DNA from 3 places in the Thalassotalea aquiviva genome. Region 2 is predicted to be linked to each of the others. Evidence: predicted binding sites of a transcription regulator. Region 2 holds the regulator's gene; each other region holds the start of a gene.
What was found. The regulator FNR, encoded in region 2, switches genes on or off when oxygen is low (the NO sensors DNR and NnrR bind a similar motif). The targets are predictions, from matches to a motif close to TTGATCTAGATCAA.
Positions count from the first base shown of each region.

Region 1: a site for FNR is predicted at 1,550-1,563, ahead of ccmA (cytochrome c biogenesis heme-transporting ATPase CcmA). Genes of this name have one in related genera too.
Region 3: a site for FNR is predicted at 2,964-2,977, ahead of ccmA (cytochrome c biogenesis heme-transporting ATPase CcmA). Genes of this name have one in related genera too.

Region 1 covers NZ_CP166961.1:2,831,647-2,836,310, reverse strand. Annotated here, with positions in the region: gene ACAY00_RS12670 (peptidase U32 family protein) at 1-558, shown strand, start outside; gene ACAY00_RS12665 (U32 family peptidase) at 586-1,461, shown strand; gene ccmA (cytochrome c biogenesis heme-transporting ATPase CcmA) at 1,659-2,300, shown strand; gene ccmB (heme exporter protein CcmB) at 2,315-3,004, shown strand; gene ACAY00_RS12650 (heme ABC transporter permease) at 3,004-3,750, shown strand; gene ccmD (heme exporter protein CcmD) at 3,750-3,977, shown strand; gene ccmE (cytochrome c maturation protein CcmE) at 3,982-4,461, shown strand; gene hemC (hydroxymethylbilane synthase) at 4,539-4,664, shown strand, end outside.
Region 2 covers NZ_CP166961.1:1,532,673-1,537,336, forward strand. Annotated here, with positions in the region: gene ttcA (tRNA 2-thiocytidine(32) synthetase TtcA) at 1-699, opposite strand, end outside; gene uspE (universal stress protein UspE) at 805-1,725, opposite strand; gene fnr (fumarate/nitrate reduction transcriptional regulator Fnr) at 1,837-2,565, opposite strand; gene ACAY00_RS06890 (sulfite exporter TauE/SafE family protein) at 2,610-3,281, opposite strand; gene ccoS (cbb3-type cytochrome oxidase assembly protein CcoS) at 3,272-3,517, opposite strand; gene ACAY00_RS06900 (heavy metal translocating P-type ATPase) at 3,539-4,664, opposite strand, start outside.
Region 3 covers NZ_CP166961.1:356,406-361,069, forward strand. Annotated here, with positions in the region: gene ccmE (cytochrome c maturation protein CcmE) at 1-413, opposite strand, end outside; gene ccmD (heme exporter protein CcmD) at 415-651, opposite strand; gene ACAY00_RS01555 (heme ABC transporter permease) at 651-1,397, opposite strand; gene ccmB (heme exporter protein CcmB) at 1,399-2,079, opposite strand; gene ccmA (cytochrome c biogenesis heme-transporting ATPase CcmA) at 2,076-2,729, opposite strand; gene ACAY00_RS01570 (heme lyase CcmF/NrfE family subunit) at 3,005-4,664, shown strand, end outside.

The DNA of each region.
Region 1 (4,664 bases), 1.3 Mb from region 2:
CAGCAAGTTCGACAGCTTGCGAAAAACTCTCCAGTGGCATTGGAGGTTTTCGCTTTTGGTAGTTTGTGTATTATGGCTGAAGGGCGGTGTTATTTGTCGTCTTATTTAACAGGCGAATCGCCCAATACCGTGGGTGCTTGTTCACCGGCGAAATTTGTTCGCTGGCAAGAAACCCAAGACGGTTTGGAAAGTCGTCTAAACGATGTGTTAATCGATCGCTATCAAGCCGATGAAAATGCTGGTTATCCGACTTTATGTAAAGGCCGTTTTGATGTTGGTGGGCACACGTATCATGCACTTGAAGAACCGGTGAGCTTAAATACCCTTGAGCTTTTACCTGACTTAGCCAAAATGGGCATCGCATCGGTCAAAATTGAAGGTCGCCAGCGCAGTCCAGCTTATGTTGAACAAATCGCTCGTATCTGGCGAGCAGCTATCGACAGGTATCATCAGGATCCTAAATCGTATCAAGTCAGTGACCATTGGATGCAGGGGCTGTCTGGCTTATCAGAAGGTACTCAAACCACATTGGGTGCATATCATCGAAAATGGCAATAATGCGCTAATCTCAAACGGGTAACAATCATGAAATTATCATTAGGTGCTGGTCAGTTTTTTTGGCCAGCGAAGCAGGTTGAACATTTTTATCAACAGGCGATGGAAAGCGAAGCCGATATTATTTATCTCGGCGAAACGGTTTGTTCAAAACGTCGTGAACTTAAAGCCGGACAATGGTTAGCGTTAGCAAAAGAAGTGGCCAAAAGTGGTAAACAGGTGGTCGTTTCTACAATGGCGTTACTGGAATCGTCAGCCGAAGTAAAGATCATGCGCAGTCTTTGCGATAACGGCGAATTACTGGTTGAGGCGAACGACTTAAGCGGGGTGCAAATAATGGCCGAATTAAAGCGCCCTTTTGTCCTTGGACCGGCCATTAATTGCTATAACCTAGAAACCCTTAAAGTGTTTTTAAAGCAAGGTATGAAGCGATGGGTTATGCCCGTGGAACTGTCTGGCGATTGGCTGCAACAGGTCTTGCAACAAGCTGAAGATGAAGGCATACGCGATCTCTTTGAAAGTGAAGTATTTGCCTACGGTCATCTTCCTTTGGCTTATTCTGCTCGTTGTTTTACCGCACGCTCTGAAAACCGAGAGAAAGACGATTGCCAATACTGTTGTATTAATTATCCTCAAGGACGCTCGTTAAAAAGTCGCGAGGGCCAACAGGTATTTGTGCTTAATGGCATCCAAACCATGTCAGGTTATCAATATAATTTAATTAATGATTTAACCAGTATGGCCAATGTTGGCGTTGATATTGTTCGAATCAGCCCTGACAACGACAATGCACTGTGGCAGTTATCGCAATTTAAACAACAGTTACAAAATCCCGAAAATCTAACTCTCGCAGACAACCAGTGTAATGGTTATTGGCATAAAATATCGGGTATGCATTCGGTTTAAGCATCGGCTAAACACTGAGCTGAGATCAACCCTTATCTGGGACGTAACGTTTTGTTGCAAATGTTGAATAATTGTCAAAATAAGTAAATAGATCTAGATCAACCAAGTTCCAACCAAGATAAGATAGCATTGTATCTAGAATTTAACAGATAACATCAGCATAGGGCTGATGTTGCAAATTTTAGAAGCGCAAAATATTGTCACAGCCTAATACGCCATTAATCGAAGTTTCTGATCTTACCTGTATTAGGGAAGATCGGATCCTGTTTGAGCACTTGAATTTTGCCATCAGCTCTGGCGATATCGTTCAAATCGAAGGTCCAAACGGGGCTGGTAAAACAAGTTTGTTGCGTATCCTTTCGGGATTGGCGTCACCATTTGATGGCAAAGTGCTGTTTAATAATGAAGTCATTAACGATTGTCGCGAATATTTTCATCAAAATTTGGTTTATTTAGGGCATCTTCCTGGGGTCAAAGGCGAAATGTCTGCCCAGGAAAACTTAGAGTTTAATCTTGCCTTACACGGTATTGATGCAGAACAAGCTGAGCAAAGATTATCAGACGTCAACCTTTACGGCTTTGAAGACAGTTTAGCGTCGCATTTAAGTGCGGGTCAGCATCGACGAATTGCATTGGCAAGATTGTTTTCAGCAACGGCACCCGTATGGATTTTAGATGAACCTTTTACTGCCATTGATAAAGCCGGAGTTCAGCGTCTAGAACAACTTTTTGTCGAGCATGCAAAACGTGGTGGATGCGTTATTTTAACAACCCATCAAGATTTATCTATTAGTGCTGAAAAAATTAAAAAAATCAGTCTTGAATATCGCTTGTTTTAGGAAGTCGAGATCTTATGTTAGAAAAAAACTTATCATATCGCGCCGTTTTCAAGCTGATATTAATGCGAGATCTTACCATTGCCTTGCGCCATCGTGATGACATCGTGAATCCCTTATTGTTTTTCATCATTGTGGTGTCACTGTTTCCGCTTGGTATCGGCCCTGAAACCAATACATTAACCCGAATTGCACCAGGCATTATTTGGGTTGCGGCGCTATTAGCGAATTTATTGTCATTGGATCGCTTGTTTAAGTCCGATCACCTTGATGGGTCTTTGGAGCAAATGTTATTAAGTCCGCACCCGGTGTTTGTGGTGGTGCTGGCAAAAGTATTTGCGCATTGGTTGATCACCGGTTTACCGTTAATTTTGGTTGCTCCTTTGCTGGCGGTTATGTTGCATTTACACGAATTAAGTTATGGGGCGTTAATCTTGACCTTGTTGTTAGGTACCCCGGTACTAAGTTTGCTTGGCGCTATTGGCGTGGCGTTAACCGTAGGTATTAAAAAAGGCGGTGTGTTACTGAGTTTGCTTATTCTGCCGTTATATATTCCGGTGTTAATTTTTGCTACCAGTGCCATAGACACCGCAGCAATGAACATGCCTTATAACGGTCAATTAGCGATCATTGCGGCCCTGTTTTTTGGTTCATTAACATTAGCCCCATTTGCTGTCGGGGCGGCTTTAAGAGTGAGTACTAACTAATGTGGAAATGGTTACACCCATATGCAAATCCAGAAGTGTCATATCACTTCTCAAATAAACTAACCCCATGGTTCACCCTCTTGGCAGCTACTCTGTTGAGTATCGGGATAGTCTGGGCACTAGCTTTTGTCCCAGCCGATTATCAACAAGGTGACAGTTTTAGGATCTTTTACTTGCATGTCCCTGCCGCCATGTTATCGATGGGGATTTATGTCAGTATTGCGATTTTGGCTTTTACCAGCTTGGTTTGGCAGTTTAAGTTAGCCAACGCTTCTGCTGCAGCGTTAGCACCAATTGGCGCGATATTTACCGCGATTGCCTTATTTACTGGCGCCGCATGGGGAAAACCTATGTGGGGGACATGGTGGATTTGGGATGCTCGCTTAACCTCTGAATTGATTTTACTGTTTTTATATTTGGGCATTATTGCTTTAGACAATGCCTTTGAAGATAAAATCTTAGCTGGTAAGGCTGCCAGTATTTTAGCCATTGTTGGGGTTATCAACATTCCAATTATTCATTACTCGGTTGAATGGTGGAATACCCTACATCAAGGTGCCACGGTCAGTAAATTCGACAAACCATCAATGTCAGCAGAAATGCTCTGGCCGTTCTTAGTGTGTTTACTTGGGTTTTCATTCTTGGTTGGTGCGATTGCCTGCAAACGTTTTTGTAATGAAGTGTTAACGCGCAATAGTATGCGTCCATGGGTACGCGCTCTTGCCACAGAACAGGAGTCAAAATAATGCAATTTGAAACGTTCACTGACTTTATCAATATGGGTGGTTACGGGTTTTACGTCTGGTTATCGTATGGAGTATCCGCGACCTTGCTTATTTTGTTAATTCTAAATGGCAAGTCAAAACACCAAGCAATCATCGATAAAATAGCCAAACAACAAACCCGAGAAAATAAATTGCGTAAACGTTCACAACAGCAAACCCAAGGTTTGCAAGAACAACTTGGAGAATAGCTTGATGAATCCTCGTAGAAAAAAAAGGTTGACTATAGTCAGTTCAATATTAGTCGGATTGAGTGCCATCGCTGGGTTAACTTTATATGCCTTAAGCCAAAATATTGATTTGTTTTTTACTCCTACCGAAATTGTTGAAGGTAAGGCGGATACCGGTATTAAACCTCAAATTGGTCAAAGAATTCGGGTTGGTGGGTTAGTTGTACCAGGCAGTGTCGAACGTGACGAAAATAGTCTTAAGGTTAGCTTTAAGCTGATGGATAAAGGCCCTATGGTTAAAGTCCAATACGATGGCATTTTACCGGATTTATTCCGTGAAGGTCAGGGCATCGTCGCAAATGGTACCTTAATTGGTAACAGTCTACTTGAAGCGTCCGAAGTGCTAGCAAAACATGATGAAAACTATATGCCTAAAGAAGTTGCTGAGGCGGTAGGGGAACACCATCAAAAGATAGAGTATACCCAAGAACAATTAAGCAACTAATTTGACTGGTGCGAATAAACCGTGAACGGCGTTATGTGGGCTGTCGATTCGCACTTTAGAACAACAGAGAATATGAAATGACTAAACAAACCCTAAGAATCGCGACTCGAAAAAGTGCCCTAGCGATGTGGCAGGCAGAATATGTAAAGGCTCGCTTAGAATTTTTTCACCCAGATTTAACGGTCGAACTATTGCCCATGGTG
Region 2 (4,664 bases):
CTTATCCCAGTCAGCAAGCATGTGTTTGACATTCTGACGCTGTAAGTTTGGTTGACTTCCACACAAGTTACAAGGAATGATTGGGAATTGTTTTAACTCAGCATATTGCTTAATGTCCTTTTCCTTGCAATACGCTAATGGTCTAATAACCACGTGCTCGCCATTATCGGATACTAACTTGGCTGGCATGGTTTTGGTTTTACCATTAAAGAACATATTCAACAATAATGTTTCTATCATGTCATCGCGATGATGACCTAGGGCAATTTTAGTCGCACCTAATCGTTTGGCGGTGCTGTATAAAATACCGCGACGTAAGCGAGAGCATAAACTGCAGGTGGTTTTACCTTCAGGGATCTTGTCTTTAACGATACTGTAGGTATCTTCTTCAATAATATGATACTCAACCCCTAATGCTTCAAGGTAGGTAGGTAAAATATGCTCAGGAAAACCCGGTTGCTTTTGATCTAAATTCACCGCGATTAAGTCAAAGTCAATTGGGGCGCGGCTTTTCATATTGATTAAAATATCTAGCATGGTGTAGCTGTCAGCACCGCCCGATAGACACACCATGATTTTGTCGCCTTGTTCAATCATGTTGTAATCAAAAATTGCTTTACCTACCTGATGGCGAAAGCGTTTTTCTAATTTGTTTAGTATGGATAAAGCTACTTTATCGGTAGGTGTTTGAGTCGACATTTGGTAAACCTGCAATGGAAAATGGTGCATTATACCTTATCGCTTTAACAATAAAAAAGCCTCAAAATGTAATTGAGGCTTTGCAAGTCGGTTATTTAAGACAGATTATTGTAAAAATGGCGAAATATAGCCATCAGGTTTAAGCGCTAGTAGATCACAATTAATTCTATCAATAACATGCTCAGCGGTATTGCCGATAAGCATGGCAGAAAGTCCTGTTCGACCAATGGTCCCTAGAATCACTAATTCAGCATCAAGTTCGTTGGCAACCTGTTCTATAACATCTTCAGGTAAGCCTTCTTTAACATGTAAATACTTTTTATCAATGCCAAATTTGGCGGCATGCTGTTGCATCATTTTAATATGATGTGCTTGCATATTTTTATTGTATTCGGCGGCGTCAAACTCTGGAATTTCTATGGCAATATTAATAGGTGTACCAGGATAAGAGTTTACAAAGTGGGTATCGGCTTTTATTAACTTACTTAAATTAATCGCTTCTTCGGTAATTTTATTGTTCAAAGACATATGATCTTCCTCGTCACTGCTGGCGTGAATAGCCGCGAGGATATGACCGTTTTCTGGCCAACTATGCTCTTTTACCAGCAATAGTGGAACCCAGCACTTACGTATGAGATGCCAGTCGGTCGGGGTAAAGATGACAGATTGCAGAGTAGGGTGCTCGTGCGTACTTTTTAATACTAAATCGTATTTGTGCTCATCGACTTCGTTTAAAATGGCTTCAAAAGGTCGATTATGCCAGATCACTTTGTAATCAATTTTGTAGTCAAAATCGATAAGGATGTCGTCTAACCATTGCTCTCTACCTTTAATAACGGTGGCACGCATACTTTCTCTTTCTTCACCTGAAAGCATGGTGGTCATTTCATAAGAGAAGTCGTAAATGCACAGAAATGCAGTTACTTTAGCTTGGGTTTGCTTGGCTAGGGTACACGCCCGTTGTAAGGCTTTTTGGTCTTCGGTGGTGGGATCAATAACGACTAAGAGGTTCTGATAACTTTCCATGCGTATACCTATTCAATATTAAAAACTCATATTAAGCTTAATATTAATATTTGATACTTACAAATAGAACCTGCTTAGACGTTAATTATTTGATTTAATTTCTTTTTACCATTATTTAACTTTATTAATACCCGCTAATTGATATAAACGGTCTTTGTCGATAATGGTAATGAATTTGTTTTCTACTCGAATTAACCCTTCTTTTTGGAAGCGGGTCATTAGGCGAGAAATGGTTTCAATGGTTAAGCCAATGTAATTGCCAATTTCACTGCGAGTCATTGGTAGACAAAACTCGGTTGAAGATAAGTGGCGGGCACCTAGTCGACGTCCATAAGAAGCTAAGAAAGTCGCTAACTTTTCTTCGGCGTTTTTACGATTTAAAAGTAACAACATTTCGTTACCACTATGTAGCTCGTTGCTCATCAAATTCATCATTTGCGCTTTAAGCTTAGGGATCTTTGATGATAAAACATCAAGGACTTCAAATGGGATTTCACAAACCATAGAGGTTTCAAGCGCTTTCGCAAAACTTGGATGGGTTTTATTATTTAAGGCATCAAAGCCCATTAAATCCCCTGCTAAATGAAATCCGGTAATTTGTTCTTCACCAGATTCAGAAATAATAAAGGTTTTAAATGTTCCCGAACGGATCGCATAAAGCGTTTGCAGAGATTCGCCCGCTTTAAACAGTTGAGTATTTTTTTGGATCGGTTTTTTACGCGAGATAATATCATCTAACAGGTTTAGTTCACTTTCATTTAAACTAAATGGTAAACATAACTCACTGATACTACAGCTCTGGCATTTTATATTATTTGTATACGCTATCGTTTGAGGCATATCAACCTTCTATGATGTATTTGGAAAAAGTCAAAAAAATTCTACTAAAAAATTAGATCAAGAGCAATAATCAAAGAATAAATTCCTGCTAATAATAAAAAAATTGAAGTAACTTTACGAAAATAATTATTTTTTAAAGTTTTGCTAACAAAGCCGTAACCTTGCGAAAGGGTAAATAAAGCTGGCAAAGTGCCAAGTCCAAAACTCATCATTATGAACATCCCATCTATACCATTTGCCGATGCCATACTCCAAGTTAAGGTAGAATAAACCAAGCCACATGGTAACCAACCCCAGATTGCACCTAGCATTAAAGCTTGTTTAACATTGCTAACAGGGATAAATCGTTTACTAAGAGGCTGAATTTTAACCCATAACTTTTTTCCGATGGCCTCTACTCGAGTGAGTAAAAAAGACCATTGACCAATATACAAGGCAAGGAATATTAAAAAGATGGCGGCAATCACTCTGAGCCAGTTTACATGAACCCCAATAGATTTGATAGCTAAAGAACCTGTGACTCCGGCAATTAACCCAGCAATAGAGTAAGAAAGGATGCGACCCGCATTGTAACCTAGGATAAGGTTAATATTGGGTTTTTCATGTTTTATTACAACATTTGCGCTCAGCATAGAGGTAATGCCTCCGCACATAGCAACACAGTGACCGGCCCCTGCTAAACCAATCAAAAAGGCCGAAAAATAACTTAATTCCATTCGTCTTCTGATGACTCTTCTAAGTTGGATTTGTGCTGATGCTCGGTTGTTTTGGCATCGGGTTGTTTATGTTTTTTGCTGTGTTTTTTGGCTGTTTTGTCTTCATCAAATAAGATGCTCATACCTTGTTTTTCTAAATCATCAAATTGCTCGGTTTTCACCGCCCAAAAAAACAAATAAATGGCTAAAGCAGTAAATAAAATGGCAATGGGAATTAAAATGTAGATGACACTCATAAAGTAGCCTATACCGACCCGTTATTTTAATAATCTTAGTGAATTGCTGACCACAATAATAGAACTTGCAGACATGCCTAATACTGCCAGATATGGGGTAATAAAGCCAGCAACCGCAAGCGGTAATACGATGGCGTTATAGGCAAAAGCCCAACCAAAGTTTTGCCGAATGATACGATTGGTTTTATCACTGATCTGACAAAGAGCTAATATAGACGACAACTTATTGTTTAATAAAATAACATCGGCACCACTTTTCGCTATTTCGGTGCCACTGCCCATAGCTATCGATACGTGCGCTGCCGCGAATACGGGGGAGTCATTAACCCCATCGCCAACCATGGCTAAATGATTACCCTGGCGTTGCTGTTGTTCAATAATGTTCAATTTATCTTGGGCACTACAAGCACTGTGAGCATCGTTAATGGGGAGTTGCTGTAGAAATACATCAACCCCTTTTTTAGAGTCTCCACTTATGAGCATGGGTTCGATTTGATGTTGTTTTAACGTCTCTAAAACGAGCACTGCATCGTCTCGAATGCTGTCTTTTAAATAAAAAGCAGCAACGCATTGCCCATTTAATATCAAAATACACTGAGCATCATCGTATGCTGAGTTTACTTTGGCAAAGTTTTTAACCCATTCAAATTTGCCAATCAGAATCGTTTGACCTTGATATTTCCCTTCAATACCGCAACCTGGGATAACTTTTATGTTTTCTATGGCTACGCTATGATCTCGATATGATAAAAAGGCTTTGGCAATAGGATGCTCGGAACGAGACTCTAATGTTGATGCAATCGCAAGAATGTCGTTGTCACTAAACTGCTCAAAGTTTGGCTCGCGTACTAGCCGATCAAGGCTAAATTGACCTTGGGTCAGGGTACCTGTTTTATCAAAAGCGACTCGATTAAGCTTGGGCACGGTTTCTAAAACATGCGCGTTTTTAATCAAAATCCCTTGGCGATTTAAACTGATGGTGCCACACGTTAATGCGGTTGGGGTAGCAAGCGATAAGGCGCAAGGGCAGGTTGCAACCAATACAGATAAGGCGATCCAAAACGCGTCTTGTGGCTCGGTTTGATACCAATACAATGCGGTCGCGCTTGAGGTGACTAACACCAAGGCAACAAAGTATTGTGCAATC
Region 3 (4,664 bases), 1.2 Mb from region 2:
TCTGGCGGCATGTAAGCTTCGTCATGTTTGGCGAGTACTTCAGATGCTTCAAGGGTGTCTTTACTGGTCAGGGTGCCTTGAGCAACAATGCCTTGGCCTTCACGAAATAAATCGGGCAATATGCCATCGTATTTTATGGTGATAACGGGCCCTTTATCACGTAATTGAAATTGTACCTTGAGGCTTTCAGGGTTGCGTTTTACGGTACCCGGTACCACCATACCGCCGACCCGAATACGTTGCCCAACGGTTGGCATCAAACCAGTATCAGCTTTACCTTCAATGACTTCTGTTGGGGTGAAAAATAAATCTATATTTTGACTTAACGCATACAATGCCAAACCCGCTACGATAGAAATACCGGCAAGTAATGAGGTGACGATGGTTAAGCGCTTTTTACGACGAGGGTTCATGTTAACTACCTTGCTGTTGTTCCACTTGAGAAAGCTCTTTAGTACGTGCTTGTGCTGCTTGTTTGAGCTTGGTTTCTCGTTTAATACGTTGACGTAACTTGGTTAAAATTTGTTTTTCTTTACTGCGACTGTTGATTGTTAATAATACCAAAATGATTGCCGTAAAGCCGTAAGATAACCAAACATAGAAGGCATAGCCACCCATGTTAAAAAAATCAGAAAGAGAATCAAATGACATTATTTACCCTCCGTTTGCAGGGCTAATGATTTAACCCAAGGGCGCATCGCGTTACGTGAAATAATTTCAGCTTTAAAGCGAATACAAATAAGTGCCGCGACCATAAAGGCAAAGCCAAAGAAGCTAAACATAAATGGGATCAGCATATCAATAGAAATCGAAGGCTTATCAAATTTAGAAATGGTGGCGCCTTGATGTAAAGTATTCCACCATTCAACACTGTAGTGAATAATAGGTAGGTTAATCACCCCAACTAACGCCAGTACGCTGGCAGCTTTTGCCGCCAAGGCTTTATCTTCGAAGGCGTTGTAAAGCGCCATAACCCCTAAATATAAAAATAGCAAAATAAGCTCAGAGGTAAGGCGAGCATCCCATACCCACCAAGCACCCCACATCGGTTTTCCCCAAGCCGCACCGGTAAAAAGCGCAATAGCGGTGAAAGTTGCACCAACGGGCGCCATGGCTGCAATCGATGTTTCAGCCAATTTCATTTGCCAGACAAGACCACACAAGGCGCTGATCGCCATTCCTAAGTATATCCCCATAGACAGCATAGCTGAGGGTACATGGATATAAAATATGCGAACGGTTTCACCTTGCTGATAATCAGGGGGTGAAAATACCAAGCCAATGACCATACCAGTTGTTAATAAAATTGCACTGATCCAAGCAAACCAAGGTGTTAATGTGCCACTGAGTTGATAAGCTCGTTCAGGATTTGCATAAGGGTGTAACCACTTCCACATATTAGTTAATACTCACTTTAAGGGCTGAGCCCACGGCAAATGGGGCTAAAGTTAACGATCCAAAAAATAATGCTGCGATTATAGCAAGTTGACCATCGTAAGGTAAATTCATACTTGCGGCATCAATGGCACTGGTGGCAAAGATTAAAACGGGTATATACAGAGGCAGGATCAATAAACTCAATAACACCCCGCCTTTTTTTAACCCTACCGTGAGTGCCACACCGATGGCGCCAAGCAAGCTTAAGACTGGCGTTCCCAGTAATAAGGTCAACAATAAAGCACCATAACTGTTTTCATGTAAATTTAAAAGTACCCCTAATAAAGGAGCAATAAAGATCAACGGTAAGCCGGTGATCAACCAATGTGCGGTGATTTTGGCTAAGACTAAGACAAATGTTGGGCACGGGCTCAATAATAATTGTTCTAATGAGCCATCAAGATAGTCATTTTTAAATAAACGTTCTAACGACAATAACGTTGAAAGTAAAGCCGCAACCCAGATGATCCCAGGGGCAATTTTCATCAAGGTATTGGCCTGTGGACCAACCCCTAAGGGGAACAGAGATACCACAATAATAAAGAACAAGAGCGGGTTGACAATATCGTCCCTATGGCGAAAAGCAATGGTGAGGTCTCTGTTTAAGATAGTGACAAAAGCGTGACGATAACTAATGGTCATAAAGATATGTGGTCCAGTTGGTGCTCAAGCGTAATTTTGTTATAACGCGTCGTTGGTATCGACAAGTCTTGATGGGTGGTTAATATCACTACCCCGCCATTATCGGCATGCTGTAAAAACAATTGTTCAAGATTTTTTACACCCGATTTGTCGATGGCGGTAAATGGCTCATCCAATATCCAAATGTTACTGTTGCTTTGCCACAACCTTGCCAATGCAATGCGTCGATGTTGACCCGCACTTAAATGCGCGGCGCTGGCGTCCTCAAAACCATAAAGGTTGACTTTACTTAAAGCCTCTTCGGCTTGTTTAGGATCAAGTCCGTGCATGGTGAGGTAAAATTGTAAATTTTCTTCACTGGTCATTTCACCCTTAACACCGGCTAAATGGCCTAAAAATAATAAATCAGACTTATATTCTTCGTCATATTCGTTGATGCTTTTTCCACGGTAAAGCACCTCACCGTCAAAAGGCGAAGATAGGCCTGCTAAAATTCTTAACAGACTGGTTTTACCGGTACCATTAGCGCCTTCGATTTGAATTATATCGCCAGGGCAGGCGTTAAAACAAAGGTCTTCAAAGAGTAATCTGTCTTCTCTTATACAGGTCAGATTATGGGCGCATAGTAAGCTGTTGGTTGATGATTGCAAAGTTAAAAGCCTAACCTAATGTATTTATATTTATTGGAATAACTTATGGCAGATTGTTATTAGCGCCAAAGTTCTTTAAAGTCATTATCTAAGATTTAAATAATATCCTTAATATTGAATATTTTATAGAGGATTTTTCGATAAAAATGTTTTTTAATAATGGGGATAACATTAAATAAACAAGATTTGGTTTTTTTGGTGCTTTTCACCGTATAATAGACCTAAATGTCGTTTTTGACCTTTATCACTGAGTGATTTTTAAATTGGAGTAGTCAATGATCCCTGAAATAGGCCATTTTGCGTTAATCATCGCTATGGCATTTGCTATTTGTTTGTCTATCGTCCCGCTAGTGGGTGTTTACAATCAGAACCAGCGCTTGATATACCTTGCTAAACCACTGACATTTGGTATGTTTTTGTTTACTAGTGTCAGCCTTGTGTTATTAGCTTACAGCTTTGTTGTTGATGACTTTTCGGTTAAATACATAGCGGGTCACTCCAATTCAGAATTGCCTTACTATTTTAAAATCAGTGCGGTGTGGGGCGGCCATGAAGGCTCTCTTTTACTTTGGGTATTCTCGTTAACTGCATGGACCATGGCTGTTGCTGTTTTTAGTAAACACGTTGAACAAGCCTTTGTGTCTCGCGTATTGGCGATTATGGGGATGATAGCCGTTGGCTTTATGGCGTTCACCTTGCTTACCTCTAACCCATTTGATCGACTATTGCCTAACTTCCCGATGGAAGGGCGTGACCTCAATCCGCTATTACAAGATGTCGGCTTAATTATTCATCCTCCAATGCTTTATATGGGCTATGTTGGATTTTCTGTGGCATTTGCTTTTGCTATCGCTGCTTTGATGTGTGGAAAAATGGATGCCGCGTGGGCCCGCTGGTCAAGACCATGGACCATCGGCGCATGGATGTTTTTAACTCTAGGCATTGCTTTGGGCAGTTGGTGGGCTTACTACGAGCTTGGCTGGGGTGGCTGGTGGTTTTGGGATCCGGTAGAAAATGCCTCATTTATGCCATGGCTTGTAGGCACGGCATTGATTCACTCTTTAGCGGTTACCGAAAAGCGCGGTGCGTTTCGTAACTGGACCGTGTTGTTAGCCATTTTTACCTTCAGTTTAAGTTTATTAGGTACTTTCTTAGTGCGTTCAGGGGTATTAACGTCGGTGCATTCTTTTGCCGCAGATCCTACCCGAGGTGCGTTTATCTTAATGTTATTGGCAATTGCGGTTGGTGGTTCTTTATTACTTTATGCCCTACGTGGCTCGAACGTGACCAGTTTTAGCTCATTTGGCTTAGTCTCACGTGAAGTGGCAATTTTGGTCTCTAATATTATTTTAGTCGTGGCCGCAGTGACCGTGATGTTAGGCACTCTATATCCCTTATTAATTGATGCGTTGGGTATGGGTAAAATATCGGTAGGGCCACCGTATTTTAATGCGGTATTTGTCCCAATCATGAGTCTGTTGTTTATTGTCATGGGAATTGGACCTCTGATCCGTTGGAAAAAAGCCAAAAAGGGCGAGTTATTTAAGCAAATTAACGTCATTTCTATTAGCGCGGTGATTTTTGGTTTAGCGTTCCCGTTTTTATACCATGGAGAGTTTAATATAGCCGTCGCCTTTGGTATGGGCTTAGCAAGTTGGGTTGCAATGGTGGCCGCCAAAGACATTAAAAATCAAATACACCTGCCAAACGGTAGCTGGAATATTAAGCGGCTTAGTCTTTCCCACTTAGGGATGGCCGTCGCACATACGGGGATTGCGGTTACGATTGTCGGTGTGACCCTAGTATCGGCTTACGAGTCTGAAACCAATGTTAGAATGGATGTTGGTGAGCAGATTGAAGTATCGGGCTATAAAATTGAATTTAATGGAATAAAAATCGTTGAAGGACCTAACTACACTGCTCAACAAGGCCAGA